DNA from 3 places in the Vreelandella sp. GE22 genome. Region 3 is predicted to be linked to each of the others. Evidence: predicted binding sites of a transcription regulator. Region 3 holds the regulator's gene; each other region holds the start of a gene.
The links. Region 3 encodes PhoB, which activates phosphate uptake and scavenging genes when phosphate is short. Its sites were predicted from a motif close to TGTCATANNNNTGTCANA; they were not measured.
Positions count from the first base shown of each region.

Region 1 (10,510 bases), 1.4 Mb from region 3:
GATTACGCCTTCGCCTCCCAGGTCGTACTGGCCGACCGCTCGGGCTGGTTGGCTACTTTTTATCTGGCCGACCCGGCGGTCGAAGACGCAAAAGAAAGCCTGGAGGAGTTGCATCGTCTGGGGTATCTGACCGCGCTGATCAGCGGCGACCGCCAGGGGGCGGTGGGCTGGCTGGGCAAGGAGGTCGGCTTCGCCCCGAACGCTTGCTACGCCCAGCGCTCGCCGGAGGCGAAAGCCCAGCTACTGGCCGGGCTCGCCTCACCGGTTCTTTACGTAGGCGACGGCGTTAACGATACGCTCAGCCTGGCCGCCGCCGGGGTAGGGGTTGCGCCCATGCAGGCAAGCGAGGCCGCCCGCGAGGGCGCAGCGGCCCAACTTTTGACGCCGGGCATCGGCGGGGTGGTGCGCCTGCTCGCCATTGCCAAACGCACTCGCCGGGTGATGCTTCAAAATCTGGCGTTCTCGGCGCTTTATAACACCCTGGCGCTAGGGCTGGTGGTGGTCATGGCGATACCGCCGTTGGCGGCGGTGCTTGCCATGGCGGCAAGCTCTTTAAGCGTCACGCTCAATGCTGCCCGCCTGGCCTGGGCCGAGCCCGAAGAGGCGCCACCACCGTCGTCAGGTGCTACTATAGGTAACCCAGCACTTGGCCCAGCCGCTCGGCGTTCGCCTTAACCCAGCGCGCATCGATAGGGCCCCAGGTCTCGATCACGTAACGGCCGATATTGTGGCGCTCGCCCTCGAGGTTGTGAAACACGCAGCGAATATCCAGCTCGCCCAGGGATGCGATGGTGTCCTGGGCGGTACGCCGCGGCATGCCGGTGGCACTGATCAGTTCGGGCACGCTGCCCGCGCCTTCGCTGATCAGGTGGGCGGTATACAGGCGGCGGTAAAAACTGAGCTGGGTCTTGCTGGGCGTGTCGGTCATGAAGGTCTGCCAGTGGAAGTCGCTGAAAAGATAAGGTGAATATACAGAGCATGCCTATAAAGCGCAGGAATATACAGCCCATGAGCATGGCTAGCCTATCGAGGGAGCGAACGTAACCGCATGACCCGTATTATATCTTTCGTTGAGGATCAGCTTCTTTTGTTGGTCGTGGTCGCCGCCGCCCTGGGGCTGATGGTGCCCGAAACCGGGCTTTTACTCGAACCCGCTATCGGGGTCTTGCTGGCACTTTTGATGTTTATCATCAGCCTGACCTTCGATGCCCACGACGTGCGAAAGGTGATGCGCAAACCCTCGCGGCCGTTGTTGGCGCTAGGGCTCGTCTATGGGCCGATGTCGCTTGTCGGATGGCTGACCGGGCGGCTATTTTTCGGAAGCGGCCCCTTGGCGGCGGGGCAGATGCTGCTGGGCACCTTGCCAACGGATGTGTCATCGCCGTTATTGGTGCTCATGGCGCGGGGTAACGTGGCGTTGGCGGCCGTGTTTAACGCCATCAATACCGCGCTTTCGCCGTTCATCGTGCCCGTTTTGTTTTTGTGGCTAACGGGCATTCAGCTAGAGGTTCCTCTAGGGGCGATCATCGTCGAGCTGGTGTTGATCGTTTTACTACCCACGGTGTTGGGTGTCACCTTGCGCACGATGTTCACGGGCTTTTTAGCGCGTTTCGACGCCACCTATGCAGGCCTTGGCTCCAGCGTCTACCTGTTGATACTGCTGGCCGTGGTCGGGCCCAACGCCGAGACCATCATCGGCTACGGCGCGTACGCTTTCGTGATCGCGGGCGCGGCGCTTTGTCTGAACCTTGCGGGCTACCTGGTCGGCATGGCCTCGCGGCTGGTCACGCGTGACCGCAAGGAGATCATCACTTACCTGTTCACCGTTAGCAAAAAGGAGTTCAGCATTGCCGCGGCGTTCGTGGCGGCCTCCGGTTTGCCCTCGGAAGTCGCGATTCCCGCTGCCTTCTTTGCGGTGATTCAGATGATCACCTCACCCATCGCGGCCAAAATACTGGCGCGGGGCTGAAAACCTGTTTAAACGACGGTGAAATAATCAACTCAGAAGGACGCTGGTCACTTTATTGTCATTGGTTGTCGGTCATGCTGGGTAAAGCTTAGTCAGAGAGCGAGCACGCTTTACTTCCTACTGAGGGTAAGACGATGACCGAAGCGACGACAAGCGTAGCCGATCATACTACGCGCGACGATGAAGAAAGCAGTGCGCGAGGTGGGCGAGCCACGCATTGGCTAACGCTGCTTTTGCTGATTTATTGCCTTATTTGTGCGGTTTCGGTGATCGGCGACGGTTTCAGCACCGCCACGGGCGGCCAGGCCGAGCAGCTTTTCGAGTTCGCCACCAACCCCTTGGTGGGGCTCATGGTCGGTATCGTGGCCACCTCGTTGATTCAGTCCTCCTCGACGGTAACCTCCATTATCGTGGCCATGGTGGCCGGGGGCTTGCCGGTGGCGATCGCCGTGCCGATGGTCATGGGCGCCAATATCGGCACTACCATGACCAATACCTTGGTGAGCCTGGGGCACGTGCGCAATAAAGACGAGTTTCGCCGCGCTTTCGCCGCGGCCACGGTGCACGACTTTTTCAATTTTCTGGCGGTGGCGATTCTACTGCCGCTGGAAATACTCTTTAGCCCGCTGGAGCGTATAGCGCTGCAAGTAGCCGAGCTTTTCTACGGTGATGCGGATTTGTCGATCGAGAACGCGGACCTGCTGGGTTTTGCCACCGACCCCGTCACGGGCTCGGTAGAGAGCCTGGTCTCAGGGCTGCCTACCATACTCGGCGGCATCGTGATGATCGCGATCGGCATTACAGCCATCTTTTTATCCATTCGCTACATTGGCAAACTGCTCAAGAAACTGATGGTGGGTCGTGCCAAGCGCATCATGAATAATGCCATCGGCCGTGGCCCGGTAACCGGCGTCATCTCCGGCACGCTGGTGACCATTCTGGTACAGTCCTCGTCGACCACGACCAGCTTGATGGTCCCGCTGGCGGGCTCCGGCACCTTTACGTTAAGGCAGATCTACCCCTTCACCCTGGGCGGGAACGTCGGTACCACCTTTACCGCTTTGCTGGCCGCAACCGCCGTGAGTGGCGAGCACGCTATGCTGGCGTTGGAAATCGCCCTGGTTCATCTCTTCTTCAACCTCTTTGCCATCCTCATCATCGGCGGCCTGCCGTTTTTACGCCTGCTGCCCGTCAAGGGGGCCCGGCGGCTCGGCGACCTGGCCGCCGAGCGTAAAACATTGGCGGCCGCCTGGGTGCTGGGTGCTTTCGTTGCGCTGCCCGCAGCGCTCATTGCCATTACGACGATGCTAGGATAACGCCATGAGTTTTGAACAACGCCTCGAAAGCACATCAACCGCCGAGCTCAAGGCCATGTTGAACGACTCCGCCGAACTGATAGAGGAGATCAGAACCGAGCTCGCCGCCCGTGAGGACCAGCACCGCGAGATCGAGTCGGTGGATACGCTCATTCACGAGGCCCGGCCCAGGCTTCAGGAAATTCGCGGCTTTTTTGCACTGGTGCTCAGCGAGCTACGCGAACGCCGTGGCGAGCGCTGATATTCAGCGCATGCAAGGCCCTTCTGAAGTTTCGCCATCACCGAGATGATCTTCTGGGGTGGCGACCCAGGGCGCGGGCGATCGCCCCCGGTTTTCGATGATGTAGCGGCAGACAAACTGGCAAAGACGACACGGCGTCCTTGTCACCAGGATGTCACGTTGATGGTGCAGGCTAAAGCGTTGAGCGCTTTGATGCGTATAAGCCGCTGGAGCGTCTCGCCATGGTAGAGACGGCCAGGCGCCGGGCAGAGAGTAACGTCATGTACCATCAACAAAAAATACGACGCGGCCAACTGGGGCAATGGCTGGCGCTTGCGCTGCTCGTTTATTTTCTGATTTGTGCGGTATCCATCGTCGGCGAGGGTTTCCAGCTGGCCCTGGGCGATCAAGCCGAACAACTCTTCGCCTTTGCCACCAACCCCTTCGTGGGGCTGATGATCGGCATTATCACGACGGCGCTGATTCAATCCTCCTCCACGGTCACCTCTGTGATTGTCGGTATGGTCGCCGGCGGGCTGCCCGTGGCCTTGGCGGTGCCCATGATCATGGGCGCCAATGTGGGCACCACCTTGACCAGCACCCTGGTAAGCCTTGGCCATGTGAAAGACGATAACGCGTTTCGTCGCGCCTTTGCCGCCGCGACGATGCACGACTTTTTCAACCTGTTAGCGGTCGCCATCCTGCTGCCCATCGAGATTCTATTCAGCCCGCTGGAGCGCCTGGCCGAACGCGTGGCGGTGCTCTTTTACGGCGATGCAGACCTTTCCCTCGAGCGCGTCAATTTCGTCGGTCAGGCGACCGATCCGGTCGCGGATTTTGTGGCGAGTGCGCTTTCGCGTCTTCCGGAGGTGGCGTTGGGCGCCGCCCTGATCCTCGTGGGGGTCGCGATGATCTTTCTTACCATTCGCTACATCGGCAAGCTGTTATCAAGGCTGATGGTCGGGCGCGCCCGGCAGATCATGCTCAGCGCCATCGGGCGCGGCTCGATCACCGGCGTTATGTCCGGCGCGCTGGTGACGATACTGGTGCAGTCTTCGTCGACGACCACCAGCCTGACGGTGCCCATGGCCGGCTCCGGGGCGTTTACCCTACGCCAAATCTATCCCTTCACGATTGGCAGTAACCTGGGGACCACCATGACCGCGCTGCTCGCGGCGACGGCCATCAGTGGCCCCACGGCGCTGCTGGCGTTGGAAATCGCGCTGGTGCACCTGCTGTTCAACGTGTTTGCCGTGCTGATTATCGGCACAGTACCGTTTTTACGCCTGCTGCCGGTCAAAGGTGCCCAGTGGCTGGGCCGGGCCAGCGTCGAGCGCAAAGAGGTCGCTGGTATGTGGATGCTGGGCGTGTTTATCGCGCTGCCCGCCTTGTTGATTGCCATTACCGTCATAGCCGGATAACGCCCTGAATAGCTCAATGAGCTGCGAACGCACCAACGTTAGCCGGGACCGGCCTGGTCGAATAGATCACCCTGAGCGCGGGGCGCTCTGAAGTCCCGGGTATTGAGGCCCTGCTCGGCCCGGGGCTGCATACCCCACTGGCGGCTGGCGCGCTTGAAGCGCTGGTCGATCATATCGACGAACACTCCTTCGCCGCGAAAGCGCTTGCCAAACGCCGCCTCGTTGGTTTTGCCGCCCCGGCACTGGCGTATCAGGCTCATGACCTTATCGGCACGCTCGGGATAGTGGGTGGTAAGCCACTCTTCGAACAGCGGTGCGACCTCACGGGGCAAGCGCAACAGCATCCAGCTTGCCGTGCGCGCGCCAGAGCGGCTCGCGGCCTCGACCAGCCGCTCGATCTCGTGATCGGTAAGCCCGGGAATCACCGGCGAGACCAGCACACCCACCGGGATACCCGCCGTATTCAGCTCGCGGATCACCTTCAGCCGCGCCTGGGGCGAGGCTGCGCGTGGCTCCAGCGTGCGCTTCAAATTCGCATCCAGGCTGGTCAGGCTGACCAGCACGCGTACCAGGCGATGCTCGGCCATTTTCGCCAGCAGCTCGGTATCGCGCAGTATGAGGGTGCCCTTGGTCACCAGCGTGACCGGATGGCGGCATTGGTATAAAAGCTCTAAAAGGCGCCGGGTGGTTTGGTGTTTCGCCTCGATGGGCTGGTAGCAATCGGTATTGCCCGACAGGTTGATAGGGCGGCAAGTATAGCCCGGGTGGCTGAGCTCCTCTTTCAAACGCTCGACCATGCCCGTGCGGGCGATCAGTTTCGTCTCGAAATCGAGCCCCGGCGACATATCCCAATAGGCGTGAGAAGGGCGGGCAAAGCAGTAGATACAGCCATGCTCGCAGCCGCGGTACGGGTTCAGGGAACGATCGAAGGAGAGATCCGGCGAGCTGTTCCAGGCAAGCGCGCTTTTACTCGGTTCCTCGCGTATTTCGGTGGCAAGCGAGGTGGGGGCCTCCTCCTGCCACCAGCCATCGGACTCGTATTCGCTTTTCGAGGGCGCGAAGCGGTTGTGCGGGTCGAAGGTGGCGCCTCGGCCTTTAAAAGGCGCCTTGCCTTGCGGCGTGAGAGGTTGCGCCATTGCGACATCCTTATAGTGTATATAAATACAGTATATGACGAGGCCTCTACAGCGCAAGTGTCACCTTTAAGCGCGTAATTTTATAAAAGTAGGGGCTACTAATATTTACCAAACTGTCATTAGTGGCTTTTAGGTTAATTAGCGGGATTACAGCCAGTCGGGAAAGTTATAGGCAAACGTTCAAACGCGGTGCGCTTACCGTCGCCATGGTGGTATATCGCCGGGGCGTTTTAGTATGTTTTAGAACACATCCAAGAACCGTATCATGGGATTTTTTTTAAGGAGCATTCGATGCACGCTTTATCCGTTCTCCTGATACGTGTTCTTGCCATCTATCTGGTGGTTTCTCCGCTCTACACTTTAGCTTTCTCGCTTGAAAACATCTTTACGGCAGAGTTGGAGTCCCCGTGGCTCCCCGTGATGGTGACAAGCCTGGTGGTCCCTCTTTTGATCGGTGCGGTACTCTGGCTGAAGGCGCCGACCATTGCGCAAAAAATACACCAAAGCGATACCCAGGCAGATGCATCCGTTGACGAAGCAGGGCTTGTTCGCGCGGGCAGCTTCTTGATCGGCGTCTATCTGTTCGTTCAGCAAGTCGGCAATGTAATATCGCGCTGGGAGTGGGGCGGAGGCGTCACCTACGCCTCTTTGGCCGTTTTAATACTTAGCCTGACCCTGATGTTGGGCTCGAGCTTCTTGCAAAAGCTCTTTTACCGCTTCAAACACTTCTAGCGCTAAGCGAACTTGACATGCGAGGGCGGCGCTATTTCGGTAACATACCGTGTAACGTCTTTTCCGTGAAGGCGAAGGGCTCGCTGTATTGGATGTAACTGCCGTATCAAGTCAGGTCACCGCCGTATGAGCCCGCGGCGTCAAGTCACCGCTATCTGTTGAAGAGGTTTAAGATGAGAACACCGCACGACGTGCTGAATGAGTGGATGCAAGCGATCAACGACGCCGATGTAGAAGCGCTGCTCGCCCTCTACGATGACAACGCCGTACTGATCCCGACCTTTTCGAACCGCATCGCCAATAACAGCGAAAAACACCGCGACTATTTCGAGCGCCTCGGCGCGCGCCCGGGTTTGAGCATCACTCTGCACGAGAAAACCCTGATCATTCAGGAAATGTCCGAGACGCTCTGCTCGCTGACCGGCCTGTACAACTGGCGCTTCGAGGTCGAAGGCGAGCTCTTGAACTTCGAGGCACGCTTTAGCTACGTGGTCGATCTTTCAAAAGAAGCCCCCATTCTTCATCACCACTCCTCGCAAATTCCGCGCATGTTGTAAGGCGGATGCGGGCGGGGCGCCTTGGCGTCCCGCCCGCGAGCAGTGCCTTTATCGGCTCGATCCACCTGGCGCTGCGATCAACAAGGAACGCGACTTTCATGCACGCCTTACCCGCCTTACTCCTCATCGACATGCAGCGCGGTATGCAAGACCCCGCGGTGGGGGAGCGCAACAATCCGCAGGCGGAAGCCAATATTCAGCGCCTGCTGGGTGTTTGGCGCAAAGCCGGGGCGCCCATCGTGCATGTCCGCCATATTTCCCGCTCGCCGGATTCACCGTTCTGGCCCGGCCAGCCCGGCGTCGAGTTTCAGCCAGCGCTCGAGCCACTAGCCAGCGAGCACGTGGTCGAAAAGAACGTGCCGGACGCCTTCATCCACTCAGGGCTTGAGCGCTGGTTGCGCGTTCGCGACATACAGCGGCTGGTGATCGTCGGCGTGAGTACCAGCAACTCGGTCGAAGCCACCGCCCGTACTGCGGGTAACCTGGGCTTTGCGGTGCAGGTGGTGGCAGATGCCACGTTCACCTTCGCCAAACGCGATTTTGCGGGCACCCAGCGCAGCGCCCATGACGTTCACTCCATGTCGCTTGCCAATCTCGAGGGTGAATATGCGACTATCAAAAGCGTCGAGGATATTTTGAACGAGGCTGAAAACGCAGGCGCTAACAAGCACGCGCCGCCGTTTTTCGAGTAGCCCGCGCTACACGTTTATATCAATGCTAAGGATTGCGGCGCTGCTCGCTTCGCTTGGCATGTTCTCGGTGTATAGAAGTGCTGATGACCTAGCGCCACCACGTTTGGGTATGAACAATAAAGCCTCGCGGTACGGACGCGAATTTTGGTTAGATAGCCGAAATTTGCTTTGCTTTCAGTAGAATCAATAGGGTAGGTTTTATCAAGACGGCTACATAACCTCGATGAACGCGCCGGCACGTTTATTGAGGTTATGCAGCCGACTATATAATCACTGTTATGCAGGTGAGGGTGAAATGAAGTGCTAACTTTCCAAGAAGCAATTGATTCTCTAGATGAAGATGAGTCTCCTTCCATCGTTATTGCTAATGGTTTTTCTCAGGCATGGGATGCCGAAATATTTAATTACGAGAACCTCTTGGATGCAGCAGACTTCGGAGACCGAGAAGATGTTATTCGCCCCCTATTTACATCTCTCGGCACTTATGACTTTGAGATCATATCTCGACAGCTAACTGCAGCTGAGACTATCCTCCGATCTTATGAGCCAGATAACGGGCTTATTGGTCGTTTTATCGAGGATAGAAAAATTTTGAAGGATGCATTAATAGCTGCAATTTCAAACACTCATCCTGATTTGCCCAGTGAGATATCAGACGATCAGTATGTGGCGGTAAGAACCTTCTTGTCACAGTTTAAAAATATCTTCTCGCTAAACTACGACCTATTGTTCTACTGGGCAAGGAATAAGAATGGTCTAGATCCTCAAAATTATAGTACGGATGACGGATTTCGAAGGGAAAGGCGCTGGGAAGGCAATGGCACGAATCAAGAAATTCACTTTCTACACGGTGGGCTACACATATATGACACGGGCCAAGCGATCAAGAAGCATGCATGTACTGAATATGGTGATACTATAATTGAGCAAGTTCGGGAAAACTTGGAAGCTGGCAATTTTCCGCTATTCGTATCTGAGCCAACGTACCAGAAAAAGAAGAATAGGATAACGCATAACCCATACCTAAATTATTGCTACAGGGAGCTTGGGAAGCAAAATAGATCATTGTTCATCCATGGTCATTCCATAGATGAAAATGACAAGCATATATTTGATCAAATAAAGTCTAGTCCCGTAGATAAAATATTTGTAAGTATATTTGGCGATGAGCATTCTGAAGCGAACACAAGAACTAAGGCCAACGCAAGAGCATACCTAGAAAGATTTGATAAAGAGGTCTATTTTTATGACGCTGAATCTGCCCCTGTTTGGGCATAACAATCGCAGTCACAGCGATAGCTTTTCCGTTGCGGCTTCGCCTTCACTACAAAGCCACGCGTGCTGCGGGCGTTATGTTTTGGATAGACCCCATGCCATTCAATGAGCTTCAATTAAAAGTACTTGAAAAATCATCGAAAACGACTGGATATGGCGGCTTTGCTTCAAAATCGTGCGTAAGGCACCTGAATCGAGCCTATGAACTTAAGTCGAGTATGCCTGAAGTGGCTGCATTTTTAGCAATCACAGCCGAGGAGGAGGCTGCGACAGCTATATTTGCCGCTTTGCGCAAAAGAAAATATAACCATGCATCAAGCTTTAAAGTTCGCGATCATAAACATAAAGCTGGGGTTTATCCCTTTCTGAAATTGCTTGGTGAAGTATTAGGGCCACTGAGACATGAGTTGCCGTTGATCCTTTTCTTTGACGAAAAAGATGACGCTTTGCGGGTCCGAATGCCAATTGGAATACAAGGCGATAGACAAATATGTGTTGTGCCCGATCCGCCATTAAACCTTGTCTCTGTTGATCCTGGTGGTAACCAAACTGACTATCTAAAGCAAGTGCGTAGCGCCGCATCAAGTCAAGATATTAATTCAATATTCAAGTACGTGCAAGATATTGCAAACGAACGTAATACGATGCTATATGCCTCTGACTCAGGAATACCTGAGATACAAAATATAGATTCTACTCTAAAGCGTCATTTTGAGGCCGCACTTCTTAACTTAATTATTTATCTACTCATTGAGCCATATAAAGTACAAAATCTTGTTCAAGAGTCTGTTGATACATTTGTTAAAGTTCTTCACCGCATTGACGAAGATAAAAAGTAACAAGGCCAAGCACAGCGACGTCATTTTCGTTACGGCTTCGCCTCCACTACAAAACCGCGTGTGTTGGCGGCGTTAAGTTTTTAAAGGAGTCGAAATGGCAGAATTCATCAAGGAATATTGGGCGATTATTTCTGCGTATCCAGTTGCGTTCATGGTTTTTGGAATAGTGGTATTTCTGGCAGGTTTCGGCTTCTCACGGATTCTACTGGGTGGGGCTCTGAGCGCTTGCAAAGAACGTTTGGAAGCCTCCAAAGATGACGCTGCCAGACTTAAAGGAGAGAAGGATAACTTGGCGCAACAACTCACAGAACATGGCGAGAGCATCGATGACATAAAAGCAAAACTTGCGGATC
Region 1 covers NZ_OZ309110.1:1,317,310-1,327,819, forward strand. The annotation lists gene ACWHRL_RS06215 (heavy metal translocating P-type ATPase) at 1-675, shown strand, start outside; gene ACWHRL_RS06220 (helix-turn-helix domain-containing protein) at 629-928, opposite strand; gene ACWHRL_RS06225 (bile acid:sodium symporter family protein) at 1,049-1,969, shown strand; gene ACWHRL_RS06230 (Na/Pi symporter) at 2,104-3,285, shown strand; gene ACWHRL_RS06235 (hypothetical protein) at 3,290-3,526, shown strand; gene ACWHRL_RS06240 (Na/Pi symporter) at 3,787-4,926, shown strand; gene ACWHRL_RS06245 (PA0069 family radical SAM protein) at 4,965-6,062, opposite strand; gene ACWHRL_RS06250 (hypothetical protein) at 6,354-6,794, shown strand; gene ACWHRL_RS06255 (nuclear transport factor 2 family protein) at 6,968-7,351, shown strand; gene ACWHRL_RS06260 (cysteine hydrolase family protein) at 7,450-8,043, shown strand; gene ACWHRL_RS06265 (DUF4917 family protein) at 8,344-9,321, shown strand; gene ACWHRL_RS06270 (hypothetical protein) at 9,414-10,157, shown strand; gene ACWHRL_RS06275 (hypothetical protein) at 10,252-10,510, shown strand, end outside.
Region 1: a site for PhoB is predicted at 2,015-2,032, ahead of ACWHRL_RS06230 (Na/Pi symporter). Genes of this name have one in related genera too.

Region 2 (10,510 bases), 330 kb from region 3:
AATGGGGCACCGACTGAAGCCCGGCCAGAAAGAACAGAAAGTTGTAGGAAATCTGCTTCCAGGCGGCGGCGATGGTGATCAGGATCATCGCCTGGCTACCCGAGACCCGGTGGTTCCAGTTGATACCGAACCAGTCGAGCAAGTGGGGCAGAAGGCCGATGGTCGGGTTGAACAGAAACCACCACAACACCCCGGCGACCACCGGGGCCACGGCGTAGGGCCAGACCAGCAGCGTGGTGTAGAACCGGGCGCTTTTCAGCACCCGGTTGACGCACACCGCCAGTAAAAGTGCGGTGCCCATGGAAAGCGCGGTGACCGAGACGGCAAAAATCGCCGTGCGTCCTAAAGCGTTCAAGTAGCTGGGGTCGGCCAGCACCCGGGCGTAGTTGGCAAGGCCCACGAAGGTGGTGTTGAAGCCGAAGGCGTCGGTGCGCTCGAAGCTCGACTTCACCGCCTGGGTCGCCGGCCAGATAAAGAACACCAGGGTGATCGCCAACTGCGGCGCTAACAAAAAGAAGGGAAGCCACCGGCTTTGATAGGTGGAGCGTTTGGTCTGCATGAGGCGTCCTGTTGAACCCGGCCCGGAGAAAACCCACCCATAGGTCCGCGTCGTCGGGCGTATGGGTGGGCCCTCACAACAAACCCCGGCTATAGGAGCCGGGGTTCGAGTGGTGCCGCTAAATTAGTTATTGGCGGCTTCGAAGTCGCGCAGGATCTGGTTGCCGCGCTCTACCGCGTCATCCAGTGCCTCCTGGCCGCTCTTGTTACCCGCCAGCACCGCCTGGAACTCTTCGTCCAGCACCATGCGTACCTGGGTGTAGTTGCCAAAGCGCAGGCCCTTGGAGTTCTCGGTGGGTTCGTTGAGGTTGATCTGCTCGATGGCGATATCCGCGCCCGGGTTCTCGTCGTAGTAGCCGTGCTGCTGGGTCAGCTCGAACGCTTCGGTAGTGATCGGCAGATACCCCGTGCCCTGGTGCCACTCGGCCTGAACTTCGGGAAGCGAGAGATACTCCAAAAATTCCGCAACGCCGGTGTACTCGTCGTCTTCGTGGCCGGAAAGGACCCAAAGCGTGGCGCCACCGATGATTGAGTTCTGCGGCGCGCCGTCCACGTCGTTATAAACAGGCAGCATGCCAAAGCCGACTTCGAAGTCCGAGTTGGCCAGCACGTCCGCCCGCGATGCGGAGGAGTTCATGTACATCGCGCAGTCGCCGGAGTAGAACGAGGGCGCTGCGTCCGGGCCGTTGGCCGGGCCGCCGTAGCTATACACACCGCTATCCGACCACTCCTTGATCTGATCCCAAAACCGCGCCTGCTCTTCGCCGTTAAAGGTGAACTCGGTTTCAAGGCCGCCGAAACCGTTCTCTTGGGTGCCGATCGGCAGATCGTGCAGCGCCGAGAAGTTCTCAAGCCCCACCCAGTTGGCCGCGTAGGCCATGGTGAAACCACAGGACGCCGCGCCTTCATCGACGATCTGTTGACCCATCTCGCCCATTTCCTGCCAGGTGGTCGGCGGGGTTTCCGGGTCGAGGCCGGCCGCTTCGAAAGCGTCCTTGTTGTAGTAGAGAATCGGCGTGGAGGAGTTGAACGGCATGGAGAGCATGTTGCCGTCGGTGTCGGTGTAGTAGCCGGTCACCACGGGCAGGTAGTCGTCCGGATCGAAGTCACTGCCGTGCTCTTCCATCAGCTCGAAGACCGGGTAGATCGCGCCCCGGGCGGCCATCATGGTGCCGGTGCCGACTTCGTAGATCTGGACGATGTGCGGCTGCTGGCCGGCGCGGAAGGCGGCGATGGTGTTGACCATCGTCTCTTCGTACTCGCCACGATACGAAGGGTTCACCCGGTATTCGTCCTGGGAGGCGTTGAAGTCCTCGGCCAGCGCGCTCAAGCGCTCGCCCAGCTCCCCGCCCATGGAGTGCCACCAGGTGATCTCGGTGGCGGCCTGGGCGGAAACGCTCAAGGTAGCCGCCGCGATGCCTACAGAGAGGGCACGTAACGTGAAACGAGACATAAAAGCTCCTTTAGGGCCTGGGATCGGCCGGGTGGCACAGTACGTTTATGGCGTTTTTTTTGGTTGCACTGAACATTAGTGAGTGTACATGACATTTTGATGAACGCTACGCGCAGCCCCCGGTTTGCTCATGCAACTTTGGCCGTAGGCGGTGCGCCCCCGGCGGTGATAGGGTAATGAAAAGACGTCAATCAAGGGCCACGCCATGACCGATGCACAAGCGCTACTCAGCCAACTGGTTGCTTTCGATACCACTTCCCGCGGCTCCAACCTGGCGCTGATCGAATTCGTCGAAGGGTATCTCGCCGAATACGGCGTTACCTCGGAGCGGGTAATGAGCCCTTGCGGCACCAAGGCGAATTTGATCGCGCGCATTGGCCCGGACGCCCCGGGCGGGGTGCTGCTCTCCGGCCACACCGACGTGGTGCCGGTCGAAGGCCAGCCCTGGTCGACGGACCCTTTTACGCTGGTCGAAGGCGACGACGACCGCCTTTACGGGCGCGGCACCTGCGACATGAAGGGCTTCATCGCCTGCGCGCTTTCCATGGTGCCCGAATGGGTGAAAGCGCCGCTCAAACAGCCCATTTACTTCGGTTTTTCCTATGACGAGGAGATCGGCTGCGTCGGCGCCCCGGCGCTGATCGAACGCTTTTTCGACCACTACTCGACCACCGCGCATGTGATCGTCGGCGAGCCCACCAGTATGCAGCCGGTGGTGGCGCAAAAGGGGGCGACCAACCTGCGCACCACGGTCACCGGGCGCGAGGCGCACAGCAGCCAAGTCAATCAGGGCACCTCGGCCATTCACGTGGCCGCCCGCCTGGTCACCTTCATCGAGGAGACCATGGCCGCGCTGGTGGAAGAAGGTAAGGTGGACGAGGCGTTCAACGTGCCCCACACCAGCCTGCACGTGGGGCGTATCAAGGGTGGCACGGCGATCAACATCACCGCGCGGGAGTGTCAGTTCGAGTGGGAGATTCGTCATCTGCCTTCTGAGACCTTCGAGGACGTTTTCGCCCGCTTCGAAGCCTTCGGCGAATCGCTTCGTGCGGATCTAAAGGCCCGGGGCAAGAGCGTCGAGATCGACACCGAAGCGCTCAACGTGACGGTGCCGGGCCTGGCGGATCGCGACAACGATGCGGTACTGCGCCTGGCCAAAACGCACCTGCCAAGCGAGTGCGAAAGCCACGCCGTGGCCTACGCCACCGAGGCCGGCCAGTTCCAGGGCCAGGGACTGCAAACCATCATTCTCGGCCCGGGTAGTATTGCCCAGGCCCACCAGCCCGACGAGTACATCGACAAAAGCGAGCTTACGGCGTGCCTGGATTTCATGACCCGGATGGGTAAAGCTCTCGAGCTGCCACTGTCCTAGCGCCCCGCCCGTTTGCGCGTCGGCCAGCATCGCTAATCGGGTCCCTGTGTCGCGAAGAAGGTATCGCAAACAAAGTGTTGCGTCATGCCCAGTAACATTAGGATAATGTAAAATAGTGGTAGACTATTTTGCCGATAAGCTTGGTCAATTGAGGAGGTAGCGGTGAGCGGGAAATTCAATCTATGGGCAGGTGCTGCCGCGGTGCTGCTACTGGCGGGCTGTGGAAGCGACTACCCGGATCAGGCAGAAATTTCCGCCGAGGGCGGGCTCGACCCCTCCATGTTCGATCAGACTCGGCAGGCGCGGGTGTACTACTTCGATGAACAAGCCATCGATGAAGCCACCGAGTTACAGCAATTCAATAGCGCTTTGACCGCATGGCTGGCCTCGCCCGGCGACGAGCTACCCGACGTTGAGTTTCCTGACGATGCGCAAGAGCTCTGGGAAGCGACGCAAACGTTCCAGCAGCAGCGCGAAAACCAGGACGCGGTTTGGCGTGCGCATCTTGAAGAAAGTACGGCGCCGCTGGAAGCCGAACTGGAAACCGAGCAAAGCGAGCTTGCAAAGCTCGAAGAGACCCAAGCGGCGTTTGACGAGGCGCTGGCGCCCGCGGATCAAAAAATAGCGGAATTGGAAGCGCGCATCGAGGAGACGGTCGAGCGTCAGGCCGAGATGGAGCGGGTCGTGGTCGAAGGCTGGAATGACTATATTCTGGAAAACGATCTGGCGGTCAGAACGCTCGACCCCGAGCGCAGCCGGGTATTTTCTTATGGCGGCAGGACGAACACCGATAGCTGCCCCGCCTCCACCGACGACGTGACGGTGGACCGCCTGGCAGAGGAAGATACCTGCTATCGGCTCTGGCTGCCGGATGAAACGCTGCACCCCGCGCCCATCAACGAGCAATATGCCGCCTTGTTTGACGAGTACCGCGAGCTTTCTGAGCTGCGCGGGCGCCCGTACGGCGTGCAAAGCGAGGACGATACGCTTAATCAGCAGCTTCGCGAGGCAAAGGAAGAACGCTCGCAGGATTTGATTCGCGCTGAAAACCGCAACGGCGATCACCGTCAGCTGGCACGCGAGCTTGGCAATGCCGAGCGCCGGATCGGCAGAATCCAGCAGCAGCTCGGCAGAGCGGAAAGCGAGCGAGCGCGGGAAACCTTCGAGCGCAATCGGCTACGCGAACACCGTAACAACGTGCAGCAGCAGTTGGAGCGCTATGTCGCGTTGGAAGCGAACGCTATCGTCGACAGTGTCGCCCACTCCGAGGCATCCACCGCGTCGGCGTTTGCGCTCGAACATCACGCAGAGCTGCTGGTCTTCGACCTTCCCGTCAGCACCTTCCTGGGCACGGGCAATCTGCTGACCCTCGAAGACATGCGCGAGCCCGGCGAGCAGGAAACTCTGGACGTCGTGCTCAGCGACGCTCATTCACAAATGGTATCCCAACGTGAACTGTACACCGGCATCGTCGAGCAGGTAGCGCTCGCGGGCCAGGCATTCGGTGAGTAAGCGGAACAAAAACACCCGCCTGGGCGGGTGTTTTTTGACAAGCCGAGCCGTGCTTACAGGCCGGGCAACTTTTCGGGGAGCGGGTGCTCCTCATAAAGCTCGGCCTTGGCGTCGCGCATGACGTCTTCACAGGCTTGCTGGTGAGCCAGCTGGGTGATCAGGCCCTGGGTGACTTCAAAGCCCTTGGCCAGGCAGGTGTCGACCTCGGCGCGGCTCACAAAAGGTGAAACATGGCAATCGATCTTGATCGTACGGCCACCGCCTTGAAGGCGGTCGGCAAACCGACGCAATCGCCAGGCGATGCGCTCTTTCCAATGGGCTGATTCTACTGCGCCTTCGTTTACGCTAAACGTGCACTGCCACTCCGGTCTGTATACCTTCATGAGAACCTCCGATGCGTCTGGAAAGATGGTTTGGTCGTGTTTCGTACTCCGTCTTTTTTGGTAATGTGACTCTGCTACTATACCCGCATAAACCGTCACCGATACAGGAAAATGGCCCAGCACACGTGCGTTAATAGGGCCACCGTTATGACCTCGAGCCTGCTTACAAGTTGCCCCTGCGATAGCACCGCGGCGTACAAGGCGTGCTGCGGCGCTTATCATCAGGGCGCCATCGCCCCCACGCCCGAGGCGTTGATGCGCTCGCGCTATAGCGCCTTTGCCCTCGACCTGGTCGATTACCTGAAAGCCACCTGGCACCCCAGTACCCGGCCCGAGCCCTTGGCCCCGGACCCGGCCACGCGCTGGAAGCGGCTGGTGATCGAACACGCTCCCGCACCCGAGGACGGGCGTGCAACCGTCCATTTCAAGGCCTTTTTTCAGGAAGGCGGCTGGCACGTTTTGGAGGAGGTCTCGCGCTTCGTGTTGGAAGACGGGCGCTGGTGGTACCTGGATGGCGAGCCGCGCTTGGATAAATTAAAACCCGGGCGCAACGAGCGCTGCCCGTGTGGAAGCGGGCGTAAGCTCAAGGCGTGCTGCGGTGGCTAGCACTTCAAGCGGCCCCCCCGCCGATAACGAGCCCCTTCAGGCGCCTTGGTACCTTTACCTGCTCGAATGCCGGCGTGGCACCTACGCCGGCATCACCAACGACCTGGCCAAACGCTACCAGGCGCACTGCGCAGGCAAGGGCGCGCGCTACACCCGCGCCAACCCGCCCCTGGCGCTGCTTGGCGCCCAGCCCTTCGCCGACCGCAGCGAAGCCAGCCGTGCCGAGTACCGGCTAAAGCAGCAAACGCCGGGCGATAAACGCCGCTGGGCAGCACGCTGGCCCTGCGAGCTGCCCGACTGACGCAGGTGCGGCTTTCCTGCGTTTTTTTGATGGAAGGCGGCTACGCGGTGGACGATATCGGTCGTAATGTGGTAAGCGTACTGCAGGGATTTGAAGAACCCCGCCGCGCGGCAGGTGACAGCGCGCGCTAATTCGGGCAGTCTAGCGCCCTTTGCAGCCAGAATGGGTTGTGTCCCCGGTTTGAGTGGGCGAACCCGCAAAGGGCAAGGAGTAAAAGCGTGGCAGTGTATGGCGGTATTCAGGCACACGAAGTGGAGCGTTGGCTAAATGCCTTGGTCAACGCCGCTTTCGACCGGCGCTGCCCGCTCTCCCGGGTGCACGGCGGCACGGCGCGCGCGCGTACCGCCCGCCAGGACCTGCTCTGCCTGGCCCAATCCTTTCGCGGCGAACAGGGCGCAAGCGACATGATCGCCGACAGCCTGAGCCGCTGGTGCCAGCACTACCTGACCGAAACCGAGTGGTACGTGCTGGTCAGCGGTAAAACGCCGAAAGCCGAGGCACCGGCGCCGGCACAAAGCGGCGGGGAAGAAGCGCTACCCGAATCCCTCGAGGCGCTTTTGCAGCACAAGGTCGGGTGAGCGGCGGGTTATCGAAGCCGCTGCCGCGCTGTTACAATGGATGAATGAACAGTGCCCTCTCTGGTCCGGCCACGGCCTCCCTCGATGACCCCTTCTACTACCTGACGAATTTTCGTTACGTACTCGCTTGGGTGGCCGAGCGCCACCGTGATCTGCTGGGCGAAGAGGAAACCACCTTTCTGGCGACGTTCGACGCGCTGCCAAAGCCCTCCCAGGCGCTGCTGGCGCGCATGGTGATGCGCAAGGGCGAGCTGTTTAGAACCGGGAAGCTCACCTACGCCGAGATCGGCGACACCGACCAGGCGCTCATGCCGCTGTTTGAAGCGGGCCTGGTCGAGCCGGCGCCGCATCTGACCAGCGCCGAGCTTTTCCACCACCTGCGTTTGAACGAGCTCAAACAGGCCCTGGCCGACGCCCTGCGCGCCGCCGGGCTTGGCGCCTCGCCTTCCAAGAAAACCCTGTTGGAAACCCTGGTGCCGTCGCTCGAGGCCGTACAGCCGTTAAAGGCCTGGTGGCCACAGGCGCCGGATCGAATCGTGCGTCTCAACGTCATGGCCACCTGCGACCGGCTACGGCTGATGTTTTTTGGCAACCTGCGCCAGGATTGGGCGGAGTTCGTGCTGACCGAGCTTGGCCTGCAGCGCTTCGAGCCGGTGGCGCTTTCCCCAAACGCCCGGGCGTTTGGCCACCGAGGCGAGGTCACCACCTACCTGGCGCTTCACCGCCTGCGCGAACGGCTGGCCGAGGGCGAGCCGCCCGCGGCGCTTTATGAGGCGCTTCCGCCTTCCGGCGATAACCGCTGGCTCGCCGGAAGGCGGGACCGGCTGCTGGTGAGCATGGGGCGCGAAGCCGAACGCGGCGGTGACGGTGAGCTTGCCCTGACGCTTTACCACGCGGCCACGAGTAGCGATGCCCGCATTCGCGCGCTGCGCCTGCTCGAGCGTCTTGGCCGCCACCGCCGTGCGCTGGAAATGGCTCGCGAGGCGCTAATGGACGCCCCCATTGAAAGCGAACGTCAGGCGCTTCAGCGGCTGGTACCGCGCCTCGAACGGCGCCTGGGCGGGCCGCCGGCGCCGCGTAGCCGCGCGGCAAACGTGCCCGACCGAGTACTCACGCTTTTGGGGCCGCAGCCGGTCGAGCGCGCCGTGGCCGAGCACCTGGCCGCCCCCGAAGCGCCGGTTTACTACGTGGAAAATTGCCTGATCACCGGGCTTTTCGGGCTGTTGCTGTGGCCGGCGATTTTCGCCCCGCGACCGGGGGCGTTTTTTCATCCCTTCCAAAGCGGGCCGGCGGATCTCTACCGGGAAGACTTCGCCGAGCAGCGCGCGCAGGAGATCCACGCCTGCCTGGCCCAGCTCGAGGATGGGCGCTACGCCGACACCATCCGCGAGACTTTTGCCGCCAGGTACGGCGTTGCCTGCGCTTTCGTGCACTGGCCGGTCTTGAGCGAGACGCTACTGGACACCGCGTTTCGCTGCATTCCCGCCGCGCATCTACGCGTACTGTTCGAGCGCCTGCTGGGGGATTTAAAACACAACCGGGCGGGCTTTCCCGACCTGATTCAGTTTTTCCCCGAGGGTGAGGCGGGCCCGCGCTATCGCATGATCGAAGTAAAAGGCCCCGGTGACCGGCTGCAGGACAATCAGCGCCGCTGGCTCGACTGCTTCGCGCGCCACCAGATGCCCGTCGAGGTGTGCTACGTGCGTTGGCAGGTCGGCGCGTGAGCGAGTACCGGATCGCGGTGCGCGCGCTATGCGAATTTACCGCCCGGCAGGGCGATCTCGACTACCGCTTTACCCCCGCGCCCAGCGCCCAGGAAGGCATTGCCGGGCACACCCTGGTGGCCAGCCGTCGAGGCGAGAGTTACGTCGTGGAGCTGCCGCTATCCGCTACCTTCGAAGGCCTAAAGGTATCTGGCCGGGCGGATGGCTATGACCCGGACACCCACTGCCTTGAAGAGGTAAAGACCCACCGGGGCGACCTTTCCCGCATGGCGGACAACCAGCGCGCCCTCCACTGGGCCCAGGTGAAGGTGTACGGCGCGCTGTTGTGCGCCGAGCGCGGCTTTGAAAACGTGACGCTGGCGCTGGTCTACTTCGAGATAGCCAGCCAGCGCGAAACCCGCCTGACGGTCGAGGCGAGTATTGATGAGCTCCAGGCGTTTTTTGCCGCGCAGTGTCGGCGCTTTTTGAGCTGGGCGAAGCAGGAAACGACGCACCGCGCGGCGCGGGATAGCGCCCTTGGCAAGCTCACCTTCCCCCATGCGCGCTTTCGCCCCGGTCAGCGCGAGCTGGCCGAGAACGTCTTCAAGGCGGTCAGTACCGAGCGCAGCCTGCTCGCCCAGGCGCCCACCGGTATCGGCAAGACCTTGGCGACGCTGTTTCCCATGCTGGCCGCCATGCCCCGCAAGCAACTCGACCGCGTGGCCTTTTTGACCATGAAAACCCCGGGGCGGCGGCTGGCGCTGGAGGCGCTGACCACGCTGACCGCCTCCAGCGCCGCGCCGCTTCGTGTGGTGGAGCTCACCGCGCGTAGCAAGGCCTGCGAGTATCCGGACCGCGCCTGCCACGGGGAGGCCTGCCCGCTGGCCGCCGGGTTTTACGACCGCCTGCCCGGGGCGCGCCAGGCCTGCGTCGAGCGCGGCTTTCTGGATCGCGCCGGGCTCAGGGAGGTGGCGCTGGAACACGACGTTTGCCCTTATTATCTGGGCCAGGAAATGGCCCGCTGGGCGGATGTCGCGGTGGGGGATGTGAACCACTGGTTCGACGCCCACGCGCTGCTCCACGGTCAGGCCATCGCGACAGAGGCGCGGGTGGGCCTGCTGGTAGACGAGGCGCACAACCTGGTCGAGCGCGCCCGCGGCATGTACAGCGCCGAAATCTCGCAAAAGCGTTTCAACCGCGCCAAAAAAAGTGCCCCGGCCGCGCTCAAGGGCCCACTCGATCAGCTGGGCAAGCAGTGGCAAACCCTGGTCGATGCCGGTAATGCTCAGGCCACCGGCGAGGCGAGCTACCGGCTGTTGGAGGCACTGCCGGGCAAGCTGGTCGGCGCGCTCTACAAGGTGGTAAGCGCTATGACCGAATACCTCGGCGAGCAGCCCCAGGCCGCCGGGCTGGAACTTCAGGAGCTTTTGTTCGAAGCACTCGGGTTTTGCCGGCTGGCCGAGCAGTTCGGCGAACACTCGCTTTGTGATTTCACCCGCCAGGGCCGGGGCCAGGCCGTGCTGGGGATTCGCAACGTCATTCCGGCGGATTTTCTCACCCCGCGCTTTGAACGCGCCCACTGCGCCGTGCTGTTTTCGGCCACGCTCTCGCCGGGGCGCTACTACCGGGACCTATTGGGTCTGCCGGCGGACACCGTGTGGCGCGAGGTGGGCTCGCCGTTCGCCGCCCACCAACTCAGTGTGCAGGTCACCCCGCATATCTCGACCCGCTTTCGCGACCGCGCAGCCTCGGTCGAGCCCATCGTTGAAACGCTCGCCGCTCAGTACCAGCAGATGCCCGGCCACTATCTGGCGTTTTTCAGCAGCTTCGCGTATCTCGAGGCGGTCTACACGCGCTTTCAAAGCGCCTGGCCCGAGATCCCCAGCTTTGCCCAGACGCGGGGGATGGGCGAGGCCGAGCGCGACGCTTTTCTGGCCCGTTTTACTCCCGGTGGGCGGGGCATCGGCTTTGCCGTGCTCGGCGGGGCTTTCGGCGAAGGCGTGGACCTGCCCGGCGACCGCTTGATCGGCGCCTTTATCGCCAC
Region 2 covers NZ_OZ309110.1:232,309-242,818, forward strand. The annotation lists gene ugpA (sn-glycerol-3-phosphate ABC transporter permease UgpA) at 1-559, opposite strand, end outside; gene ugpB (sn-glycerol-3-phosphate ABC transporter substrate-binding protein UgpB) at 683-2,011, opposite strand; gene argE (acetylornithine deacetylase) at 2,217-3,383, shown strand; gene ACWHRL_RS01180 (hypothetical protein) at 3,546-4,895, shown strand; gene ACWHRL_RS01185 (hypothetical protein) at 4,949-5,278, opposite strand; gene ACWHRL_RS01190 (YchJ family protein) at 5,426-5,884, shown strand; gene ACWHRL_RS01195 (GIY-YIG nuclease family protein) at 5,877-6,185, shown strand; gene ACWHRL_RS01200 (hypothetical protein) at 6,404-6,763, shown strand; gene ACWHRL_RS01205 (VRR-NUC domain-containing protein) at 6,808-8,487, shown strand; gene ACWHRL_RS01210 (ATP-dependent DNA helicase) at 8,484-10,510, shown strand, end outside.
Region 2: a site for PhoB is predicted at 2,099-2,116, ahead of ugpB (sn-glycerol-3-phosphate ABC transporter substrate-binding protein UgpB). Genes of this name have one in related genera too.

Region 3 (10,510 bases):
GTAGCGCTGGCCGATGGCACCGAGCATGATCAGCGTAAACGCCGACACCCCCAGGCCCAACGCGAACAGCCACGGCCAGGGAAACAGCCACTGGACGATAAAAGAGGCCAGCGCAAAACATAACAGCGTGACCACCAGCGCCTGCAGGCGGCCCTGCCAGCTATCGTCGGTTTCCGAGAGCGCGCAGGCGATAATGCCCAAAAACAGCGGAATCACCAGCGCCACGTCGGCCTGTAGCACGCTAAAAAGCAGCGCCCCGCTAAAGGCGATAAACACGCGCAGGCTGTAGGCGAACTTGTCCAGGGTCCAAAGGCGGCGCAGGATCGGCATGGCGTCTCTTCGTTTGATTTATTAGACGTTAGTATAACAATGGCGGCGCGTGAGTTGCTATGGCGCACCTATCAAGCGGTTACTTTAGGATATTTCACCGATGCATTGGCCAACGCGACATAAAGCCGTTGCCCTGGACGTGTATTCGGATACACATGTAAGGAAAGGTGCTGGTATAGCGGGGTAAAAGGCGTTTCGCCTGGGACCAGGGTGGCAATCGTCAGGCACATCCAAAAAGGTGCAAACCGGCGCGTAATGGATGTATTGGCGGCTATTCGAAGAGGCGCTCAGCAACGCGTAAGCTTGAACGTGGCGATCAGCTTGCAGCAGACTAAAACAGCCCGCCCCCTTGGCGGGGGCGGGCTGTTAGCCGTTACAAATACTTCAAAAGCTTCTGCAGCTTGTTCATATCGCTGGAGTCGCCGACCAGGCGTACGTCGCCGTTCATCATGCCGTGCAGAAAGGCTTGCTGGGTCGGTTTTTTGAGTATTTTCAGCGCGGCGTCCTGGTCGCGAAAACGTAGTTCGAGATCCAGGTCGATGGGCAGGCCTTTACCGGTGTCGATGCCGTCAGGCGTCATTCGGTAGTGGCGGGCAGTGCCGAGGTCTTCCGTTGCAATGCCCCAGTCCAGACTGCGCATACGCTCAAGCTGTTCTTTGAAACGCGGCTTTCGCCGCAGTGCTCGCTTGAGCATCAAGCCAAGTAGCCACAGCGTTAGCCGGAGTTTCATTAGGAAACGGCGTCCTTGAGCGCTTTACCGGGCTTGAACGCCACGTTTTTGCTGGCCGGAATCTTCAGCGGCTCGCCGGTTTGCGGGTTCTTACCGGTACGGGCGGCGCGTTCGCGCACGGTGAAGGTACCGAAACCGATCAGGGCCACGTCTTCACCCTTGGCCACGCTATTGGTGATTTCATCAAGAATGACGTTCAGCACTTGGCCCGCTTTGTCTTTGGAAAGATCAGCGTTTTCAGCAATGGCAGCGGCGAGTTCAGGTTTGCGCATAAAAGGGGTCTCCCTGATAGAAAAAGTAAGCGTAACGCTTATGAGTGTTATTGAAAACAAACGAGTGTTTTAACTTTATGGCCTGATCTTCAATTGGTCGTGGATCAGCCTAGCAGCGCAGGCACCGCTCTGGAAAGCTCCACTTTCCTTTTGACGCAACTGCCTGTCAACGCAAACCCGACTAATTGGCCATCTTTATCTTCGCCAAGGGCGGCGAGTGCATCACCTTCACCCTCGATACGCCACTGTGCGACGGGCGCAGGCGGGGAATAGGCCACCACGGGCAGCAGCGGCGTTTTCACTACCACCGGCCAAGCGCCGAAGCTGACGGGGGTCGGGGTGCCGGCTAGGGTGGCCGCCAATGTCTTCACACTTGCTTGAAGGGGCTGTACGTACATGGCATTGACGCCGTCGACACAGGCGGCATCGCCCAGCGCGTAGATCGCAGCGTTAGAGGTTTGCAGATAGCGGTCCACCTGGATACCGCTTGGCGACACGTCAAGCCCGGCCTGGCGTGCAAGCGCTGTGCGCGGGGTCAGGCCGGTGGCCATTAGCACGGTATCCACGCGGCAGGTTTCGCCGTTATCGAGGGTGAGCACCAGATCGTCGTGTTCATCCGTTGCGATAGCGCTCACCGTGCGACCCAGCGCCAAGGCGATGCCGCCCGCTTCGAAGGCGCTGCCCAGCGCCTCGCCAAGCGGTGCGGGTAGAAGGCGCGGTAGCGGCGTGGCTTCCGGGGCGATTAGCGTGACCTGGTGACCCGCGGCGTGCAGGTCGTTGGCGAATTCGCAGCCGACCAGTCCTGCGCCAATGACCGCCACCCGGGCACTGCGCGAAGCCAGTGCTTCATGCAAGCCCCGGTAGTCCTCCAGGTCGTTCACGCTGAAAAAGCGCCCGGCCAGCGTGTCGGGCACGTCAAGGGCCATGCGTGGGCTGGCGCCGGTGGCCAGCACGAGCTTTTCGAAAGCAAGCTGCTCGCCGTTGGAAAGCGTCAGGCGGCGGCTATCGGCGTCGAGCGCGGTGACATGGGTATGGGCGCGCAGCGTGGCGTCGAGCTCGCGGGCCACCTCATCGGCGCTTTGCCTGGCGAGTGCCTCGGGTGCCAGGCGCTTGCCAAAGCCCGTGGAGAGCAGCGGTTTGCTGTACTCATCGCCGCTGTCGAAGCTCACCAGGGTGATCGAGCGGGCGTCACCTTGGCGCCGCAATGCCCGGGCCAGACCGACACCGGCCATGCCGGTGCCCAGGACGATCAGATCCACCGGCTTTTCGGTTTGAGAGAAGGAGTGGGTCATGTCATCACCCAGTGTTGGAACCATGATGTTTTAAATGACGGTCTTTAAGCGACTGTCTTTAAATGAACGGTCTTTAAATGAACGGTCTTCAAGAAAACGTCGTTGAGAAAAGTGCGTCAGAACGTCATGTTACACTAGCTTCAACGACTTGACCGCCCTGGAGGTCGCGTGGCTTCACACCTTTTGCACCCTACCCCCTACGCGCGCTGGCAACCCGTGAACGCGCTGCGCCCGGCCATGAGTGCTGCCTGGTGGCAGTGGGTGGCCTCGACCGATTCCCTGACCCAGCGGCTGGTCTCGGCAGGCCGGCCCAGCCCCTTTCGCGTGCAGCTTTTGCGCCAAACGGTGGGGGTGCCCACCCGCGACGAGGCGCAGGCATTGGGCCTGGCGCCGCGCCGCTTGGCCTGGCTTCGTGAAGTGGCCCTGTGCGTGGATGATGCCCCTTGGGTTGTGGCGCGTTCGGTGGCGCCTCTCGAGCAGCTTCAGGGGCAACACCTAAAACGCCTTGGCGAACGTTCACTGGGTAGCTGGCTGTTTCGCCAGCCGGACCTTGTACGCGGGCCCCTCTTTGCTACCCGCCAGCGGCCAGCGTTTGCCCGCCACTTGTGTCCTCCTGGGGTGGCCGGGGTATGGGCGCGGCGTTCGGTCTTTTATCACGCAGGCCTGGCGCTATTGGTCCAGGAGGCCTTTTTATCCACGATGGCGGATGATCTTGGCATGGCTTCGCGCTAGGCTAGACGCGCGTTTTGTCTTTGAGAGGTAAGCATGGATCGTTCACTGCTGCGTCCTACCGGGTGGTCTCGGGCGGCGGATTTCATCACCCTGATGCGCCTGGACCGGCCCATCGGCACCTGGCTTTTGATGTGGCCTACCCTTTGGGCGCTGTGGGTAGCCGCCGAAGGCGTGCCGGGGCGCGGCGTGCTGCTGATCTTTATCGCCGGGGTCTACACCATGCGCGCGGCGGGCTGCGTGGTGAACGACTACGCCGACCGCCACTTCGATGGCCACGTCAAGCGTACTAAAAACCGGCCACTGGCGACCGGGCGCATCAGCGAGACCGAAGCCAAACTGCTGTTCACCTTGCTGGTCGCCGCCTCCTTCGTGCTGGTCCTGCTGACCAACTGGTTTACCGTGGCCCTCTCGTTGGGCGGCGTGGCGCTGGCGTTTATCTACCCCTTCATGAAGCGCTATACCCATTTCCCGCAAGTGGTACTGGGCGCCGCGTTCTCCTGGGCGATCCCCATGGCGTTCGGCGCGGTACTGGGCTTCGTTCCTCTCGAAGCGTGGATCCTGTTTTTGGCCAACGTGCTGTGGACCGTCGCCTACGACACCCAATACGCGATGGTGGATCGTGACGATGACCTGAAAATCGGCATCAAGTCGACCGCCGTGCTGTTTGGCGAGGCCGACCGGCTGATCATCGGGCTGCTGCAGGCGGCCACGCTTGTGTTGCTGGCGCTGGTGGGCTGGCGTGTAGGGCTTGGCGGGTTCTTCTGGCTGGGCCTTGGGGCCATGGCGGTGACTTTCGTGCATCAGCAGCGCTTGATCGTGGGCCGCGAGCGCGACGCGTGCTTTCAGGCGTTTTTGAACAACCACTGGTCGGGGCTTCTGGTATTTGCCGGGCTGGCATTGAGCGGGTGGCCGGTGACAGGCTAATGTCGAAGTTGTCATAAAACTGTCACCCGTGCATGGTGTGATTGTCACCGATATGTCATCGAACCACTTTCGTCTGGACACCGTGAGGCCTGCCAATGACCGCCAAGACCGTTTTGATCGTCGATGATGAGGCACCTATTCGTGAGATGATCGCGGTGGCGCTGGAAATGGCGGACTATCGCGTGCTCGAAGCGGACAATGCCCAGGACGCCCACGCCCTGGTCGTGGATCATCAGCCGGACCTTCTGCTGCTTGACTGGATGATGCCCGGCACCAGTGGGATCGAGCTTGCAAGGCGCCTGAAGCGCGAAGAGGCGACCGCCGAGATCCCGATCATCATGCTGACCGCCAAGGGCGAAGAAGATAACAAGATCCAGGGCCTCGAAGCGGGGGCTGATGACTACATCACCAAGCCGTTTTCGCCTCGCGAACTGGTGGCGCGTTTGAAAGCGGTGCTGCGCCGAACGACGCCACGCGGCGTGGAAGACCCCATCGAAATCAACGGTTTGATGCTCGATCCGGTAAGCCATCGGGTCAGCGCCCACGGCAAGGCATTGGATATGGGGCCCACCGAATACCGCTTACTGCAGTTTTTCATGACCCACCAGGAGCGCGCCTACACCCGCAGCCAACTGTTGGATCAGGTATGGGGCGGCAACGTCTACGTCGAAGAGCGCACCGTGGATGTGCATATCCGCCGTCTGCGCAAGGCGTTGGGCGATGTCCACCAGAACCTGATTCAAACGGTGCGCGGCACCGGGTACCGCTTCTCCGCCCGGGTGTAGCGCGTGCGTTTGTGGAGCCGAGAGCTTTGGCGTATCGCGGGGCTGGCCACCCTCGGCGTCGTCCTGGGTTGGCTGTTTGGCTCGCCGGGGCTGGGGCTGTCCGCGGGTTTGGGGGCGTGTCTTTTCTACCATCTGCGCCAACTGCGTACCCTGCACCAGTGGCTGACGTTCACGCCCAACGAAGAGCCCCCCGCGGCCAAGGGGCTATGGGGTGAGCTGCTGGACCGGCTTTACCGCTATCAGAAAAGCCAGCGAATCACGCAAAGCCGACTAAGAGCCACCTTGGCGCGCATTCAGGAGTCCTCCGAGGCGATGCGCGACAGTGTGGTCATGCTCGACCGCAACGGTGATCTCGAATGGTGGAACAGCGCCGCCCACCAGATGCTGGGACTGCAAACCGCGCACGACCGCGGCCAGCACATTACCAATTTGCTGCGCGATCCCGCCTTCGTACGCTACTTCTCGGCGCGTCAGTACAGCGAGCCATTAACGCTTACCTCGCCCATCGACGAGCGGCGTATTCTCGAGTATCAAATCACGCTCTACGGCGATGACGAGCGCCTGGTGATGGCGCGCGACATTACCAGGCTGCACCGCCTGGAGCAGATGCGCCGTGACTTCGTGGCCAACGTGTCCCACGAGTTACGCACGCCGCTTACCGTGCTTTCGGGTTACCTGGAAACCTACAGCGATTTAAAAGACGAGCTGCCGCCCCGGTTGGGGCGCAGTATCGGCCAAATGCAGGCGCAAACGTTGCGTATGCAGAACCTGGTCAATGACCTGCTACTGCTTTCCCGGTTGGAAATCGACCAGGGCGGCAAGGATCATCAGCCGTTGGCGCTGGCGCCACTTTTACAAAGCATTCACCAGGATGCCAACGCTCTTTCCCAGCAGCAGCATACCGAGTCCCAGCGTATCGAGCTTGTGATCGAAAGCGACGCGCGGCTGATCGGAAGCGAGCAGGAGCTTCGAAGCGCCGTTTCCAACCTGATGTTCAACGCCGTGCGTTACGCCCCTGGGGGGAGCGAGATCACCCTGCGTTACGCCCCCCTTCCCGACGGCGGCGTGTGTATCGAAGTGGAAGATAATGGACACGGTATCGACCCGGTCCATATTCCCCGCCTGACCGAGCGCTTCTACCGTGTGGATAAAGGCCGCAGTACGGCCACTGGCGGCACCGGGCTCGGGCTTGCCATCGTGAAACACGTCCTGCTGCGCCACGATGGCAAGCTTCAAATCGACTCTCACCCTCAGCAGGGGGCGCGTTTTCGCTGCGTCTTTCCCGTCTCGCGTATTGCTCAGACCTAGGTATATGAGACCAAAGTTGTACAGTGTGTCAAAATGGCATACAAGAATGGGTCACAAATTGTCTATGTGTCATTATTAGCCACTTTTTATTGATGCAAACGCTGTTGTCCAGCTTTCTGTATAAGACTTGTAATATTTTAAGTTGCTGTTTTTAAAGTTATATTGATTTTTATGCCATGTTTGGCACAGCCTCTGCAAAGCTTTTGGTAAGAAAGACAGCTGCTTCAAAGTAGTCGACCGAAAGGTACTCTTTCTTACTTTAAGCGGTAACCACAGCGATTCAGGAGGTGGAATATGATGTCCAAGGAGCTACTCAAGAAAGCCGGTATCGTAGGTATTTCGTTTGGTCTGTTGGCAAGCCCGATGGCATTCGCAGATACCACCGATCATCCGTCGATCGAAGAAAATCAGGACAGCATGGTCGAGCACGATCCGGCGCAAGAGTCATCAGGTGTCAACATGAACACCAACACCAATGACAACCCGGATTACACTCAGGAAGAGCTTGAAACCGACCATCACACCCAAGGCCCCAACGATGAAACTATCGGTGAGCCGGACTCAATGGGTACTTCCACTGAAGAGGGTTCAGAAACCTCTCCGGAAGGCGTTGTCGAGAAAAACTCTGAGTCGTAAGTAACATTTTGTTGCAATTTACGTACAAAACATTACGCTTAGGGAGTGAGCATTTATAAGGGACAGGATGTCCCACCGCATGGATGCTCCAAACGATTCAAGGATTGAATCAAGCGACGATCAAAAACGTTAGTTAGGGTTAGATTCCACGGTTGGAGCCCCTCAAAAGGATAGGAAGCTTTCGTTAAGCATCGCAATCGCTAAGCATAAATGAAGACCCCGCCTTGTAGCGGGGTCTAGTTTTTATGGGTATAACGTTTTGTTTGCTGTGAGCCTTTTGATCACTATAAAGGTTTGCGCCTCGATCCTCTCCTGTATCCCATGTTTCAAAAGCCTGCGATACCAGCCAGCCTCAATCATGAGTCAACTGCTTGATATCCCGGTAATGGGCGTCCCACATCAGCACCGCTCCGGCCACGGCCCCGGGTAGCAAGAAAAGGTTGGCAAGCGGTATCCAGGTAATCAGCGTGACAAGCCCCCCGTAGCTCATGCTCGGCCACCAGCGTGCGGCCAGGCGTTGGCGCATGTCTTTAAAGCTCACCTTGTTGTTATCCATGGGGTAGTCCAGGTAGGTGATGGCCATTACCCATGCGGAAAAAAGCGCCCAGAGTAGTGGAGCCACTAAATTGAGCCCGGGTATCCAGCTTAGAATGAACAGCAGAGCAGCGCGGGGCAAAATATAGCGCAGCTTGACCAGCTCGCGCCCCACGGCGTCCAGAGCCGTTTTCGCCAGGCCCCGGTCGTCCAGCGGCTCGACACCGGTGGCGCTGCGCTCTATGTGAGCGGCCAAAAAGCCGTAAAAAGGAGCGGCGATTAGATGCGTCACCAGCGTGAAGGTAAAAAATATCGCCACCAGCAGGCTCAAGACGAACAGCGGCCAGATCAGCCAGGAGAGCCAGTCAAGCCAGGCCGGTATGCTCGCCATGGCATGGTCCAGCCAGCCGGAAAAGCGCCGAGCAGTGAAGCTTGCAAGACTGATGTAGACGATCAGATTGATCAGGATGGGTAGAAATATATAGCGCCGTAGTCCTTTTCGATAGACCAGGCGAATGCCCTGGCTCAGGGCGGAGACCGCAGTTAGCATCGAGGATCCTTATAAATACGCCCAGTTGGAATGCCTGGGCGTATTGCAGGCTCAACGCTTTAAAAGGTCAAGGCTTTTTTAGCATCTGCTCATCGAGGCTTTCTGGCGCGGTGTGGCGAATATCGAGCCCTTTCACCAGGTAGACGACGTACTCGGCCAGGTTGTTGGCGTGATCGCCCACGCGCTCGAGCGCTCGCAGCACCCACATGATGCTCAGCACCGAGCTGATCGAGCGCGAATCCTCCATCATGAAGGTCATCAGCGAGCGCATGGCGCTGCCGTATTCGTCGTCCACGGATTCGTCTTCGCGCACGACCTGCATGGCAAGTTCGGTATCGAAGCGGGCAAAGGCGGTGAGCGCATCGCGCAGCATCTTGCGAACGTGCTCGCTAATATGGCGCACCTCGACGAGGCCACGAATACCGCTGCTGTTGTCGGATAGCGTCAGGGCGTTACGCGCGATCTTGCTGGCTTCGTCGCCGATGCGCTCCAAATCCGACGTGGCGCGAATCACCGCCAGTACCAGGCGCAGGTCCGAGGCGGCGGGTTGGCGCCTGGCGAGTACGCGGGTGCACTCCTCGTCGATCTTCAACTGCATGTCGTTGACCTGGCGGTCGTTGTCGCGCACCTCTTCGGCCAAGTGGCTGTCGTTTTCCATCAGCGCGTGTACGGCGTTTTGTACCTGCTTTTCGACCAGCCCACCCATCGCCATCAGACGGGTTTTCAGCTCTTCCAGCTCCTGATTGAACTGGCGCGAAATATGCTGGCTATGGGTATCGCTTGTAATATCCATCGAGCACTCCTGCGGGGATCGGCGCCGGGCTATGTGACCCGGCCGGTGATGTAGTTTTCGGTCCGCTGCTGTTTCGGGTTGGTAAAGACCTGGTCGGTCGGGCCGTATTCGACGAGCTCGCCGTTATTTAAAAAGGCGGTGTAATCGGATACTCGAGCGGCCTGCTGCATGTTGTGCGTCACCAGCACCAGGGTCAGCTCGTTTTTAAGATTGCGAATCAACTCCTCGATTTTGAGCGTGGAGATCGGATCCAGTGCCGAGGCCGGCTCGTCGAGCAGCAGTACGTCGGGCCTGACCGCTAGGGTGCGCGCGATCACCAGCCGCTGCTGTTGGCCGCCGGATAAAAGCCACGCCGAGCGGTGCAGGCGATCCTTCACCTCGTCCCAAAGCGCGGCGGAGCTAAGCGCCCACTCGATGATGTCGTCGCGCTTGCGCTTGGGCAAGCGCCGCTCCAGGCGCAGGCCAAAGGCCACGTTTTCGTAGATCGACATCGGGAAGGGGTTGGGGGTTTGAAACACCATGCCCACTCGACGGCGAAGCTCGCTCACATTGATGTCCGCCTCGAAAATATCGCGCTCTTCAAGCTCGATACGGCCGTGATGAACGGCGCTTTCGTTAAGGTCGTGCAGCCGGTTGAACGCGCGCAAAAGCGAGGACTTACCGCACCCGGAGGGGCCGATAAACGCGGTGACCCGGTGGCGCGGCACTTGCAGCGTTAGCGCCTTGAGCGCGGGTTTGCCGCCATAGGTCAGGCTGAAGTCCTGGACATTCAAACAGCGCTGTTCGGCGTCGAACGTCACTACCGGCGGCGGTGCGACTTTCAAGGGCGCGACCATGACTCTCCTCGTTGACGCCGTAAATAATGACGTAGAAATATGGCAGTTAGGTTAAGCACCAGCACGATCAGCACCAATAAAAGCGCCGTGGCGTAAACCAGCGGAATGGCGGCCTCGACATCATCGCCATGAAAAGCGGTATCAAATAGATGATAGCCAAGATGCATGAATTTGCGCTCGAGATGCAGGTAGGGAAACTCCCCGTCCAGCGGCATCTGCGGGGCCAGCTTGGCGACGCCGACCAGCATCAGCGGTGCTACTTCTCCCGCGGCCCGGGCCACGGCCAGAATCACGCCGGTCAGCATTGCCGGTGTCGCCATGGGAAGCACGACCCGGGTCAGCATCTCCAGACGGGTCGCGCCCAGCGCCACGGCGCCTTCGCGCTGGGCGATGGGCACGCGTGCCAGGCCCTCTTCGGTGGCCACGATCACCACCGGCAGCGTCAGCAGGGCAAGCGTCAATGAGGCCCACAAAAGCCCACCGGTACCGAAGGTGGGCGAGGGCAGGGCGTCATCGAAAAACCAGCGGTCGATCGAGCCCCCTACGCCGTAAACGAACACGCCTAACCCGAACACGCCGTAAACGATCGAAGGGACACCGGCCAGGTTGCGCACGCCGATACGCACCAGCCGGGTCAGGCGATTCTGATGGGCGATCTCGTTGAGATAGATCGCCGCCAGTACACCAAAGGGCGTCACGATCACCGACATCAAAATCACCATTAAAAGCGTGCCGAAAATGGCCGGCCAGACCCCGCCGCCGGTATTGGCCGCCCGTGGGCCTTCGCT
Region 3 covers NZ_OZ309110.1:3,789,312-3,799,821, reverse strand. The annotation lists gene yccS (YccS family putative transporter) at 1-330, opposite strand, end outside; gene ACWHRL_RS17800 (hypothetical protein) at 704-1,060, opposite strand; gene ACWHRL_RS17795 (HU family DNA-binding protein) at 1,060-1,332, opposite strand; gene ACWHRL_RS17790 (FAD-dependent oxidoreductase) at 1,437-2,624, opposite strand; gene ACWHRL_RS17785 (chorismate--pyruvate lyase family protein) at 2,793-3,356, shown strand; gene ubiA (4-hydroxybenzoate octaprenyltransferase) at 3,390-4,280, shown strand; gene phoB (phosphate regulon transcriptional regulator PhoB) at 4,376-5,065, shown strand; gene phoR (phosphate regulon sensor histidine kinase PhoR) at 5,069-6,373, shown strand; gene ACWHRL_RS17765 (hypothetical protein) at 6,668-7,009, shown strand; gene cysZ (sulfate transporter CysZ) at 7,362-8,093, opposite strand; gene phoU (phosphate signaling complex protein PhoU) at 8,161-8,886, opposite strand; gene pstB (phosphate ABC transporter ATP-binding protein PstB) at 8,916-9,722, opposite strand; gene pstA (phosphate ABC transporter permease PstA) at 9,707-10,510, opposite strand, start outside.